One region of the Streptomyces sp. MS06 genome, then DNA from elsewhere that is predicted to be linked to it. Evidence: riboswitches for the same ligand, from Rfam matches in the RefSeq annotation. Region 1 holds a riboswitch; each other region holds the start of a gene.
What was found. A riboswitch is a leader RNA that binds a small molecule or an ion and turns the genes downstream of it on or off. The one in region 1 is predicted to bind cyclic di-AMP.
Positions count from the first base shown of each region.

Region 2: another riboswitch for cyclic di-AMP. It lies ahead of ACL02U_RS05935 (transglycosylase SLT domain-containing protein); the one in region 1 lies ahead of ACL02U_RS00690 (NlpC/P60 family protein).
Region 3: another riboswitch for cyclic di-AMP. It lies ahead of ACL02U_RS18275 (C40 family peptidase); the one in region 1 lies ahead of ACL02U_RS00690 (NlpC/P60 family protein).
Region 4: another riboswitch for cyclic di-AMP. It lies ahead of ACL02U_RS25280 (transglycosylase family protein); the one in region 1 lies ahead of ACL02U_RS00690 (NlpC/P60 family protein).

Region 1 covers NZ_JBJZOJ010000001.1:172,620-175,819, reverse strand. Annotated here, with positions in the region: gene ACL02U_RS00690 (NlpC/P60 family protein) at 265-1,452, opposite strand; cyclic di-AMP (ydaO/yuaA leader) riboswitch at 1,461-1,631, opposite strand; gene pcrA (DNA helicase PcrA) at 2,117-3,200, shown strand, end outside.
Region 2 covers NZ_JBJZOJ010000008.1:53,742-56,941, forward strand. Annotated here, with positions in the region: gene ACL02U_RS05930 (HAD family hydrolase) at 8-814, shown strand; gene ACL02U_RS05935 (transglycosylase SLT domain-containing protein) at 1,026-1,520, opposite strand; cyclic di-AMP (ydaO/yuaA leader) riboswitch at 1,525-1,696, opposite strand; gene ACL02U_RS05940 (polyprenyl synthetase family protein) at 2,756-3,200, shown strand, end outside.
Region 3 covers NZ_JBJZOJ010000031.1:22,208-25,407, reverse strand. Annotated here, with positions in the region: gene ACL02U_RS18285 (urease subunit beta) at 1-103, opposite strand, end outside; gene ACL02U_RS18280 (urease subunit gamma) at 114-416, opposite strand; cyclic di-AMP (ydaO/yuaA leader) riboswitch at 1,315-1,518, shown strand; gene ACL02U_RS18275 (C40 family peptidase) at 1,522-1,995, shown strand; gene ACL02U_RS18270 (ATP-binding protein) at 2,402-2,863, opposite strand; gene ACL02U_RS18265 (helix-turn-helix domain-containing protein) at 3,092-3,200, shown strand, end outside.
Region 4 covers NZ_JBJZOJ010000055.1:11,916-15,115, forward strand. Annotated here, with positions in the region: gene ACL02U_RS25275 (transglycosylase family protein) at 266-1,408, shown strand; cyclic di-AMP (ydaO/yuaA leader) riboswitch at 1,629-1,796, shown strand; gene ACL02U_RS25280 (transglycosylase family protein) at 1,801-2,532, shown strand; gene eno (phosphopyruvate hydratase) at 3,042-3,200, shown strand, end outside.

The DNA of each region.
Region 1 (3,200 bases):
CGATGCTAGTGCTCCGGCAGCCGCCAACCGCTCCGCGGCGGCGCCCGCCACGCCCTGTTGTCGCGCTTCCCGGTGAACGAGGCGAGAGCGCGGGTGATCGGGGCGCACCCCGGCGCGGGATGGCCGTGCGCCCCTCACGCGCCGGAGTGCGCCCCCAGAGTGCGCTCGGGCGCGCTGGGGGCCTGCCGGGAGGCCGGGAGGCGTGGCCCCGCGCACCCGGGACGCGCCTCCGTACGGGTGGGGCCGAGCGCGGCCCCGGGCGGGTCAGGCCGGCCGCACCACGCTGTGGATCGCCGACTCGCCGTCGTAGTAGATCGACTCCTCGCGGACGTACGCACCGGGCTTCGGAGCGTGGATCATCATCCCGTTGCCGATGTAGATGCCTACGTGGCTGACGTCGCTGTAGAAGAAGACCAGGTCCCCGGGCCTGGCCTGGGACAGCGGCACCGTGGTGCCGGCGTTCACCTGGTCGTAGGTGGTGCGGGGAAGGTCGACACCGGCGGCCTTCCAGGCGGCCTGGGTGAGACCGGAGCAGTCGTAGGAGCCGGGGCCCGTGGCGCCCCAGACGTAGGGCTTGCCGATCTGCGCGCGTGCGAAGGCGAGGGCCTTGTCGGCCTGGGTGGCGGAGGCGGTGCCGGTGGAGGTGCCCGAGGAGCCGCTGTCGGACGTGCCGGTCCCCGACGTGTCGCCGGTCTGCGCCTGCTGTTGCTGCTGAGCGGCGGCATCCGCCTGGCGCTGCTGCTCCTCCGCCTGCTGCCGGGCCAGTTCGGCGGCCTTGCGGGCCGCCTCCTCCTGCTTCTGCTTCTCGATCGCGGCCAGCCGGGCCTTCTCCTCCGCGGTCAGCCTGGACAGCAGGTCCCGCGCATCCGACAGCTTCTTCTGGACGGTCGCCTTGGCGGCCTTGAGGTCGTCCTGGGTCTCGGTCAGCGTCTGCAGGCTCTCGGTGGCCTCCCGGCGCTGCTCCATGGCCTGCGACTGCTGCGTGATGTAGTCGTCGACCGCCGCCTTCTGGCGTCCGGTGAGCCGGTTCATCACCTGGGCGTGGTCGAAGTAGTCCTGCGGGGAGTCCGCGAGCAGGAAGGTCGCCGTGTCGGGGACGGCCGCGCCGGTGCGGTACTGGGCGGCTGCGAAGGAACCCAGTTCCTCCCGGGCGTCGTTGAGCCCCCTGGTGCGCTCGGCGACCTGGTCCAGGAGGGTGTCGACGCGCTTGCGCTGCTTCGTCGTCCGCTCCTTGGCGGCGTTGTACTTGTCCGTCGCCGCCTCGGCCTGCCGGTACAGGTCGTCGACCTTCTTCTCGACCTCCTCCAGGCTCGGCCGGTCGTCGGTGGAGGGCGAGGCGTCGGCCGTCTGGGAGAGCAGGGCGACGGAGGTCAGGGCGGCCGTGGCGATTGCGGGGGTGCGGATACCGGACACCCGGTTGCCTGCGGGACGCGACTTGCGGTGCGACGCCAAGGGAGGCGACTCCTTCCATGTTCCGCCTACCGGGTTAGCTGTCGGGTTCGGGCGGACGGTTCGGAAGGCTGGCCCTACGGGCCGTACCGGTGACGGAACGGCCCGATTCACCCCAGGTCTCGGTTGGGTCCCCGGCTCCGGGCGCCGTGCGGGCGCGTCGGACTCGGCGGAGGCCGCGCGGCCCGACGACGTTCGCCGGTGGCTGCCCTGCGGCCCGACCGGCACGGTAGCCAACTCGTGAGGCTCCTGTGAAGGTTGATGAGTGATATGCCCGATACATTTTCGTGACCTGATCCCGGAGCGTTGCTCAGCGTGACCCTTCCGGAAGGTTTCCGATACCACTCGGGCCCTTCCCGGCCCGGAAGGCGCTTTCCGGGCCCGCTCCGGGTCCGCCCCGGGGGCGACTTCTCGCCTGCCTCCCCGGAACCCCCGGCCACCCCGTTCGCACCGTCCGTCCCGACCCCTCCGCCGGTCCCGTCCGGGGAACCACCGGCGACCCTTCCCGGCGCGGCACGCCCTCCGCCGTACCGCGCTCCCGTACCGCGCTCCCGTACCGCCCGCCGCAGCACACGGGTCGCCGTCGCGGACCGGTTCGGCGCCGATCCGGACGGTCTTCCCGAGGCGGCCGCGAGCTGTCAGTGCGGCGCCCTAGACTCGGAGAGCGATGAGCAGCCTCTTTGACGACAGCTTCCTGGCGGACCTCCAGGCCCCGCGGGCCCAGGAGGAGCACCTCCCGCCGCCACCCGAGGACGACCACGCTCCGGAGTCGATTCCGGACGATCTGTTCGGCGGGAAGTTCGACGTGCCGCCCGACCGCGACGCGCACTACCGCGACGGCTCCCCGCGGCCGGTGGTGGACCCCGCCGCGCTGCTGGAGGGACTGAACGACAACCAGCGCGCCGCGGTGGTGCACTCCGGCTCCCCGCTGCTCATCGTGGCCGGCGCCGGCTCCGGCAAGACCCGGGTGCTCACCCACCGCATCGCGCACCTGCTGGCCGAACGGGGAGCGCACCCCGGGCAGATCCTCGCGATCACCTTCACCAACAAGGCCGCGGGCGAGATGAAGGAGCGCGTCGAGCAGCTCGTCGGCCCGCGCGCGAACGCCATGTGGGTGATGACCTTCCACAGCGCCTGCGTGCGCATCCTGCGCCGGGAGAGCAAGAAACTCGGCTTCACCTCGTCGTTCTCCATCTACGACGCCGCCGACTCCAAGCGGCTGATGGCCCTGGTCTGCCGGGATCTCGACCTCGATCCCAAGCGCTATCCGCCCAAGTCCTTCAGCGCGAAGATCAGCAACCTGAAGAACGAGCTGATCGACGAGGAGGACTTCGCCGCCCAGGCCGCCGACGGATTCGAGAAGACCCTCGCGCAGGCCTACGCGCTCTACCAGTCGCGGCTGCGCGAGGCCAACGCGCTCGACTTCGACGACCTGATCATGACGACGGTGAACCTGCTGCGCGCCTTCCCGGACGTCGCCGAGCACTACCGCCGCCGCTTCCGGCACGTCCTGGTCGACGAGTACCAGGACACCAACCACGCCCAGTACGCCCTGGTCCGCGAACTGGTCGGCACCGGGGCGCACGACGAGGACGTCCCGCCCGCCGAGCACGACCTGCCGCCCGCCGAACTGTGCGTGGTGGGCGACGCCGACCAGTCCATCTACGCCTTCCGTGGCGCGACCATCCGCAACATCCTCCAGTTCGAGGAGGACTACCCGGACGCGACCACGATCCTGCTGGAGCAGAACT
Region 2 (3,200 bases), on a different contig from region 1:
TCTGATCATGGCCGCACCCACCGCGTACTCACTCATTGCCACGGACCTGGACGGAACGCTGCTGCGTGGCGACGACACGCTCTCCGAACGGTCCCGCGCCGCCCTCACGCGGCTGGCGTCCGCCGGAGCCCGCCACCTGGTGGTGACCGGGCGCCCCGCTCCCCGGGTCCGGCCGCTGCTGGCGGACCTCGGCTGCACGGGACTGGCGGTGTGTGCGCAGGGCGCGCAGGTGTACGACGCCGGTGCGGGCCGACTGCTCTGGTCCGTCACCCTGGACCGGGAACTGGCCGAGACCGCGCTCGGCAAGATCGAGGCCGAGGTCGGGCAGGTGCGCGCCGCCGTCGACCAGGACGGGGCCGACGGGCTGACCCTCATAGAACCCGGTTACGTGATGCCCCATCCGACCCTGCCCGCGGTGCGGGTGGGGCGGCGCGACGAACTGTGGGCCGCGCCCATCAGCAAGGTGCTGCTGCGTCATCCGGAGCTCTCCGACGACGCGTTGGCGGCGACGGCCCGCGCGGTCGTCGGCTCGCTCGCCACCGTCACCATGTCGGGGCCCGGGACGGTGGAACTCCAGCCGTGCGGCGTCACCAAGGCGACCGGACTGGCCCTGGCCGCCGAGCGTCTGGGGCTCCCCGCCGGGCGGGCGCTCGCCTTCGGCGACATGCCCAACGACGTCCCGATGTTCCGCTGGGCGGCCCACGGCGTGGCCATGGCCAACGCCCATCCCGAGCTCAAGGCGGTGGCCGACGAGGTCACCTCGTCGAACGAGGACGACGGGGTCGCCGTCGTCCTGGAGCGGCTCTTCCCCTAGCGGGGCGGGACCGCGGACGGCGGCGACCCGCGTGGACGGCGACCCGCGTGGACGGCGACCGCCGCGAACGGCCGTCGCGGCGGTCGGTACGGCCTCGGGCGGAATCCCGCCGCGCCGGAGGGTGTGCGCCCCCGGCGGGCGGGACGGTGCGGGTGCGTGTCCCGCGCCGGAGCCGCGGGGGCGGTGCCCGATCGGCGGCGACCGCGCTATCTCAGTACGCGCCGAACACGTTGTCGATCGATCCGTACCGTGCGGCCGCGTAGTTGCAGGCCGCGGTGATGTTGGCGACCGGGTCGTAGGGGTCGTAGGCGGTTCCGGGCACGTGGTACGCGTTGAAGGTCGGGTCGATGACCTGCAGCAGGCCCTTGGACGGCGTGCCGGCGGCGGCGTTGGAGTCCCAGAGGTTGATGGCGTTCGGGTTGCCCGACGACTCGCGGATGATGTTGCGGTAGATGCCGTTGTAGCTGCCCGGAATGCCCTCCTCCGCCATGATCGCGAGCGACTCGCGGATCCAGCCGTCGAGGTTGTTGGGGTACCCGGCGAGCGTGGTCGTGGCGGCTGCGGTGCCGTTCGTGGTCGTGGCTGCGGACGCGGTGGTCGCGCCGATGAGCGGCAGGGCGAGCACGGCCGCACCCGTGCCGGCGACGGCGACGGTGCGGGCGATGCGGGACATGCGGGAACGGCGGGGCTGACCGGCAGCGAGCATGGTGGATTCCTCTCCGGCGCCTGCGAGGTGAGCTGTCGGGTTCGGGCTGGAGATGCCCGGCCGGGTCGCAGTGCGGCACGGCTTCACCCCTAGCCGGTCCGGCGCGTCGACAGGACGGGCCGGATCGGCGGCATACCTGGGTCCCCCGCTCCTGCCGCTGTGGGTGAGTTCGTAGATGGGTGGTGACGGGCGGCGGCAGGATTCGGCGTCCGCCCGACAGGCCGGGAACGTATGCGAGAGCACATGTCCGGAACAAGTACCGGATGCGCAGATCGCGGCTTCAAGGCATGATCAGCACCATTTCGACTGCTTGATCCTTTGCGGTCGCCAAGCCTCAACTGCGTTGTGCGGGCGGGGAACACGGGTGGCGGGGAGAGGGGTGGGGTGGTTGCCGCGAGTGAGCCAACTCACCCGTGTCGACAAGAGCGGCGAATCGGGCAATATAGTCAACTCGCCTTTATGTGGCGGGGAGTGGAGGGCGCTCCGGGAGGTGGTCGGTCCTGTCGGCGGCCGAGGCGCGCGGAGGGTGCTTTTCGTTGGCCCGCGTCGGAGCGAGGCCGGAGCGGCTCGGAAGACGTATCTCCGGTCGAGGGGCGCATCCTCGGCGGGGCGTATCGGAGTAATTCGTATATACGTGTCGAGAACCGGCGTGTGGTGCAGATCATTGTCCGGTTGGTTGTCCAGTTGGGTGTCCGTACGGCTGCGGAGGTGTCCGGTGGGCTGTCGAGCGGGTCCTTCGGTGCGCCGCATGGTGCGCCGGCCGCCGGGCGCCTGTGGAGGTGCTCCCCGGGGCTCCTGCCGGGGCGCCTGCGGAGGTGCTCGCGGGGGCGTCTGCGGAGGCGCCTGCGGAGGTGCTCGCGGGGGCGTCTGCAAGGGTGCTCGCGGGGGCGCCCCACGGGTGTGGGTGCGGGGGTGCCCCGCGGGTGTGGGTGCGGGCGCGACGGCGGGGCCGGGCCTCCGGGGGCGGCGGGGATTCCGCGGGTGGCAGGGGCTCCCCGGGTGGGGGCCGGGCGGCGCAGTACTCTGCGTTCGGCATCCGCGCAGGTGGATCGATAAATATCCGACCTTATCTGCTGATCAAAAAAATAACGGTCGTGATCCGATACCGCCTGGCCTGTAACCATGGGCGCTATCGGTGATCGAAACGTGACCGGATACGCTGACTCGAGTGATGGCAGCTACCTGTCGACAAACCGTGTAACCGCCAGCAGACACCAGCAGACAGGAGACCCCTCGTGACCGTCGTCGGGCCGTTCGGGCTGAGCGTGCGGGACCAGGCTCTGGAAGCCGATGTCCAGGCCGGATTGACGGCTGTCGAGGAAGGGCTGCTCGAGGCCACCAAGAGCGAGGTCCCCTTCATCACGGAGGCCGCGCAGCACCTGGTGCGGGCCGGCGGGAAACGCTTCAGGCCGCTGCTCGTCATGCTCGCGGCCCAGTTCGGCGACCCGTACGCGCCGGGTGTGGTGCCCTCGGCGGTGGTGGTGGAGCTGACCCACCTGGCCACGCTGTACCACGACGACGTCATGGACGAGGCCGCGGTGCGGCGCGGCGTACCCAGTGCGAACACCCGCTGGGGGAATTCCGTGGCGGTTCTGACCGGCGACTTCCTGTTCGCCCGGGCCTCGCAGATCCTGGCCGACCTGGGCCCGGAGGCGGTACGCGTACAGGCACTGGCGTTCG
Region 3 (3,200 bases), on a different contig from region 1:
GCACGGGGCGGTCGGCGGCGTTCAGCACGAGCAGTGCCGTGACCTCGCGGCCCGCGTTGCACACGATCGGACCGTCGGCGAAGAGGATCTCTCCCGGTGTCATCGCCGCCCCCTCAGACGATCGGCTCGTGCACGGTGACGAGCTTGGTGCCGTCCGGGAAGGTGGCCTCCACCTGCACGTCGTGGACCATCTCGGCCACGCCGGGCATGACGTCGTCGCGGGTGAGCACCTTCCGCCCGGAGGACATCAGCTCGGCGACGGTCCTGCCGTCGCGGGCGCCTTCGAGGAGGTGCGAGGTGATCAGGGCGACGGCCTCGGGGTGGTTCAGTCTCAGCCCTCGGGAGCGGCGCTTCTCGGCGACGTCGGCCGCCACGTGGATCAGCAGCCTCTCCTGCTCGTGCGGGGTCAGTTGCATGTCCCACCTCACCTCCTCGCTCCGGACCGTGCGGGGTCCGGCTGCCGCAGCCACCGCGCCAGGGAATACACGTAGCACACGGACGAACCGCGCGAACCTTCGCGAACCGGATACGAAAACCCCAGGTGGCGTGGTGGGGCAGGTTAGTTCGGTGGAGTTTCAACGACGTTAAACCGAACCTTGATCACCTCATGACCGCGTCCTGGCGTGCCGCATACCGCCGCACACGGGCGAGTCGCGCGCCGACCGGGTGACGGTCCGGGACAGAAGTCGTCCTCCGGGGCGCAGGACGCCCCGTGAGGCGGAGGACGGTCCCTGGGACGGAGGACGGGCGGGCGGCAGGGCGGCGGTCCGGGGCGGGGCGACGCACGGGAGGGGGCGGCTCGCCGGCCGCGCGCCGGGACAGCTCGTCGAGGGCGGGGCGACGCGCGGGAGGGGGCGGGCACCGGTTCGGGACGACGCGGGCGTCGGTTCGGGCGGGCGGGACCACACCCTGCCGGTCGGACGGCCGCGGTGCCTCCCGGCGCGGGCGGTGCGCCGCCGCGCGTCGGCGGTTGACAACCTCCGTTCGCGCCGCCCTGTACCGGACCCCGCGACGGGTCCGGCGCGGCCCCGTTGAAACGCGCCGAACGACGGTCCCCTCATCGGCGTATCCGCACCGGTTTTTTCGGGCTCGCCGCGGTTGCGCCGCCCTCCCGGCCCGGCAACCCGCCGTACGTCTACGCCGCTGGTCCGGGGCAGGTCCGCAGGGTGGACGCCGGGTCCGGCCGGCCCGCACCCACCCCAACGGAGGAAGGGTGACCAACGACACATAGGCCAGGTTCCGTTGTGATTCTCCGGCGCCCGTGGGTGAGGATCCCTGACTGACGGCAAGCCCCCGCCACAGACGGCGGGGCGGTCCGGGCGGACGCCGAGTCCTGCCGCCGTCCGGGCGACGGGTCGACAGAAGTGGATCGGCAGGAGTGGAGGACCCGAGCACGACGGGCTGCCGGAGCGTCAGTTCCGAGCGGTCCTTGGGGTGAAGTCGCCGCCACGGCGACCGGGCAACTTCGCCAGCCCGAATCCGACAGGTCATCCTTCACAGGCGGATGACGAAGGGTTGCGCATGACTGTGCCCAATCGTGTCCCGTCCCTCATGGCCCGCGCCGGGACCGCCTCGGCCCTCACGCTCGCCGCGGTCGGCGGCTCGGTCCTGGTACCGGGCTTCGCCCCGGACGCCGCGGCCGCCACGGTGGCGACGAAGGCGCTCCACGTGGCGGCCTCCAAGAAGGGCTCGCCCTACCAGTGGGGCGCCACGGGCCCGTACCGCTTCGACTGCTCCGGTCTGACGCTGTACTCGTACAAGAAGGCGGGTAAGAAGCTGCCCCGAACGGCGGCCCAGCAGTACAACCGCACCCATCACGTTGCCGCCCGCCACCGCAGAGTCGGTGACCTGGTCTTCTTCCACTACGGCCGGAGCGTCTACCACGTCGGCATCTATGCCGGACGGGGGCGGATCTGGCATGCGCCGAAGACCGGCGACGTGGTGCGGCTGCAGAAGATCTGGACCGGCAGCGTCTGGTACGGCCGGGTCCGCTGACGGCCGCGTCGGACGACGGCCGGGTCCGCCGGCGAGCAGGCCCGGCGGCGGCCGGGCGGGGGCGGCGGCCGGGCGGGGGCGGCGGCCGGGCGGTGGCGGCGGCCGGGCGGGGGCGGCGGCCGGGCGGTGGCGGCGGCCGGGCGGGGGCGGCGGCCGGGCGGTGGCGGCGGCCGGGCGGTGGCGACCAACGAGGTGCCGTCGAGGCCGTGTCCGCCGGGCGCCGCGTCGCGGGCCCGGGTGACGCCCGTACACGGCAGTGGCCGCGTGTACCGGGTGATGGCGGTGCGGGCCCCGGGCTCCCTCCGGGCGGGCCCGGGCCGGCCCGGCCCGGGCCGGACGTGCCGGTCGCGGGCGGAGCCCCGCCGGCACCGGTGCCGGCGTGAGCCGCGCCCCGCCCAGCGGGGGCTCATGGCTCGGGCCGGTGGACCGCGGGGACCGCGTCGACCGCGGTGACGGTCCACGGCAGGGCGATGGAGACGGTCTTCCCGCCCTCCGGCGTGGGGCGCACGGTGAGGCTCCCGCCGCACTCCGCGGTCAGGCATCGGATGATCACCATCCCGCGGCCGTTGTCCTGCTGAACGGCCGCGGGGAGCCGTCTGGGGAAGCGGGGATGGCTGTCGGTGACGCCGATGCGCAGCTCCTCGTCCCGTTCCAGGGTGAGGCCCACCGTGAAGGTCGGCGACTGGCCGAAGGTGTGCTGGACGGCGTTGGTGGCCAGCTCGGAGACGATCAGCCGGATGGTGTCGGCGGTGTCCGAGTCCTCCGCCAGCCCCCACTCCGCGAGGGTGCCGGCCACGAAGGCACGGGCCGCGGGTACCGAGGCGGGATCGCTCGGCAGAGTGACGGATGCTTCCAGAAGATCTGCCATGGCGACGTCGTCCTTTTCCCGCGGGACCGCGGTCCGGCACGCGAGGCGGATGGTTCGAGTACGGTCCCGGACTGGTGCTTGGCCGCCAGACTGCCACCACAGGGGCGCTCATGGGCGGCGATCCACCAAGATGTGCATATATCTGTCGCTCGAAGCGGTGAACTCTGTTACTGCAGCACATATTTGGCAGGGCGACAGGAGTAAAGGAATACGAGGAGGAGTGGCGCGATGCAGGACGGTCCCGCGGTCCGCCGCCGGAAGCTGGGCGCCGAACTTCGCTCCCTGCGCACCGGTGCGGGTTTCACCAGCGGCGAGGCGGCTCGGCTGGTGGGCTGGC
Region 4 (3,200 bases), on a different contig from region 1:
CGCGCCTCCCGGTCCCGGGCCCGACGGGAACACGGAACCCACACCACCGACCTGACACATGCTCACTTCTGTGATCTTCACGTGATCTGCGCGGCATTAACTTGTGACAACTGATCGTCAGCCGATACGTTCACTCGTCAGCGTGGCGCATCGCATCACCTGCCACGCCGGTCCCCGCTGTCTCGCGAAAGGCCCCTGCATGCTCACCGGGAACGGCCGTCACCGTCGCCCCCGTCAGGCTCCGGCTCTCGTCGTCGCGGCCGGAGTGACCGGTTCCGCCATCGCCATCCCGCTCCTCGGCGCCGCCGGCGCGCACGCGGCCGACGGCAGCACCTGGGACAAGGTGGCGGAGTGCGAGACCGGCGGCTCCTGGAGTGCGAACCCCGGCAGCGGCGTCTACGGGGGACTGCACCTGACCCAGGCGGACTGGGAGGCGCACGGTGGCCTGAAGTACGCGGCCCGCCCCGACCTCGCCAGCCGCTCCCAGCAGATAGCGGTCGCCGAGAAGGTGCTGGCGGACCAGGGCGTCGGCCACTGGCCGCTGTGCGGGCCGGTCTCGGGTCTCGCCCAGGACTCCGGATCGGCCGATGTCGACACCGGTGTCGCGGGTGACGCAACCTCGGGCAAAGCATCCGGATCGTCCGGATCCTCCGGATCAGCAGGTTCGGCCGGTTCGGCGGGTTCGGGAATTTCATCCGGCTCGTCCGGCTCGCACGGGCTGTCCGATTCACCGGGATCGCCGGACGGCTCCGGCGACTTCGGCGACTCGGGCGCGTCCGATGGGGCGGGGTCGGCCCCGGCCGGATCCTCGGGGGTAGCCGGTTCCTCTGCTTCGCCGGGCAGCGCTTCGTCCTCTTCCGGCACTTCGACGGGTTCGCCGGATTCGGCACCGTCCGGGGATGTTTCGTCCGCTTCGCCCTCCCTGTCGCCCTCCTCTGGTGGGGGGAGTGCGGCGGGTGACGGTTCCCCCGCCGGGGCGCCGTCGGGTGTCGCCGACCCGCAGGGTGCCGACGGGACTTCCGGGGCGACTTCCGGAGAAAGTGAGGAAACCGGCGATCCGGGCAACGAGGGGCAGAGCGCCGGTTCTTCGTACCTTGTGGACACCGGTGCGCTGGGTACCGGCCGGCATCGCGGCCCCAGGGCGAACGAGGATGCCCCCGGTGCCGGAGATGTCGCGAGTGTGCCGGATGCCAGGGGTGCCGGAACCGATGCCGCCGCCTCCGGTGGTCGGCATGCCGCGGACGGCGGTGACTCGTACACCGTCCGCGCCGGCGACACCCTGGCCTCCATCGCCGACTCCCTTGGCGTCGACGGCGGCTGGCGCGCGCTCTACGCCGCGAACAAGGACGTCGTCGGTGCCGACCCCGGCCACATCCTCCCCGGTCAGACCTTGCACGCCGACGCGTAGCCGGTTTCCGGCAGGTCGCCTGAACCGGGCAAAAACACTGGGAGTTAACGCCCCGTTCGATGTCTGATGTCCGGTTTGGCGAAACTGTGGGATGAGTCTCAGAAGCCCTGATCGTCTTTGAATTCCGGCGGATCGCGTGTCTACCGTCAGGATCGCTCGTCACCGCGAGCCCCGGCTGCCGCAACGCCGAATCCTGCCAGCGGCCGCTCGGGAACAGTCGTCGCTTCGAGCGCCGTAGGCAGGAGCGGGGGACCCAAGGTAAGTGCCGTGCCGGGCAGTCGAACCGGACCGGCTTGGGGTGAAGCCGTGCCTCCCAGGAGGGGCCGGCCGGGCAACTCACCAGGCCCGAACCCGACAGCTCACCTCGCAGGCGTCGGTGAGGGGATCCTTCCATGCTGTTTTCCGGCAAGGGCAAGCACCGTCGTCCGTCCAAGGCCAGCCGCGCCATCGCCATCGCCGGTGTCGCCGGCGCCGCCGTCGCCGCCCCGCTGATCGCGTCCGGCACCGCCTCCGCCGCCACCGCCTCCGAGTGGGACGCCGTCGCCCAGTGCGAGTCCGGCGGCAACTGGTCCATCAACACCGGTAACGGCTTCTACGGCGGCCTGCAGTTCACCGCCTCCACCTGGGCCGCCTACGGCGGTACGCAGTACGCCGCCCGCGCCGACCTCGCGAGCAAGTCGCAGCAGATCGCGATCGCCGAGAAGGTGCTCGCGGGCCAGGGCAAGGGTGCCTGGCCGGTCTGCGGCACCGGTCTGTCCGGCGCGGCCTACAACGGCGGCTCCACGCAGAGCAGCCAGAGCAGCCAGAGCAGCCAGAGCGGTCAGAGCGGTCAGAGCAGCCAGTCCACCACCCAGCGCTCCACCGGGCAGAGCACCTCCCGCTCCGCCGAGCGCCCGGCTCAGACGCACAAGACCGAGCAGAGCCACAAGACCGTCACCACCCCGACCGGCAAGAAGGTCAGGAAGGGCGACGGCGAGTACAAGGTGGTCAAGGGCGACAGCCTCAGCGCGATCGCGGCGAGCCACCACGTCAAGGGCGGCTGGCACAAGCTGTTCCAGCTCAACAAGGACATCATCGACGACGCCGACCTCATCTACCCGGGTCAGCAGCTGCACCTGAAGTAAGGTTCAGCGGCCCCGTCCCCACGGGCTCCCCGCCCCGGTGCGTGTTCCCCCGTACGCACCGGGGCGGGGTCTTTTCCTCCCCCGCCCCCTACGGCCGCCGCGCCCGCTCCCCTCCGGATCGCCGCGCAACCCCCTCTGCGGATCGCCCGGCACGCCCCCGTGCGGCCCCCGCGCCGGCCGACCCCGGTACGCGGCGCGCCCGCCCTTCCGTTGCGCACCCCGGCCAGCCCTGCGTCGCCCTTCCGTCGCGCACCCGGTCCGCCCTGCGTCGCCCTTCCACCGCGCACCCGGTCCGCCCTGCGCGGCCCCTCCGCCCCGCACCCGTTCCGCCGGGCCGTCGTTCCGAAAAGGCGCCCTCCCCTTTGTTCCGTTAGAAAACAAAGGGTACGGTCGGTCCTGTCCACGGGCCGGTCGGTCGGCTGGCCGATGGCCCTGAGACGGTTAGGCTCTAGTCGCAAGGCTCACGTGGCCCCGCACTTCCAGCGTCACATCCCAAGAAGGAGATGCTCGTGCCGTCCATCGACGTCGTCGTAGCCCGGGAAATCCTGGACTCCCGAGGCAACCCCACGGTCGAGGTCGAGGTCGGCCTCGACGACGGCAGCACGGGTCGTGCCGCCGTCCCGTCCGGTGCCTCGACGGGTGCCTTCGAGGCCATCGAGCTCCGTGAC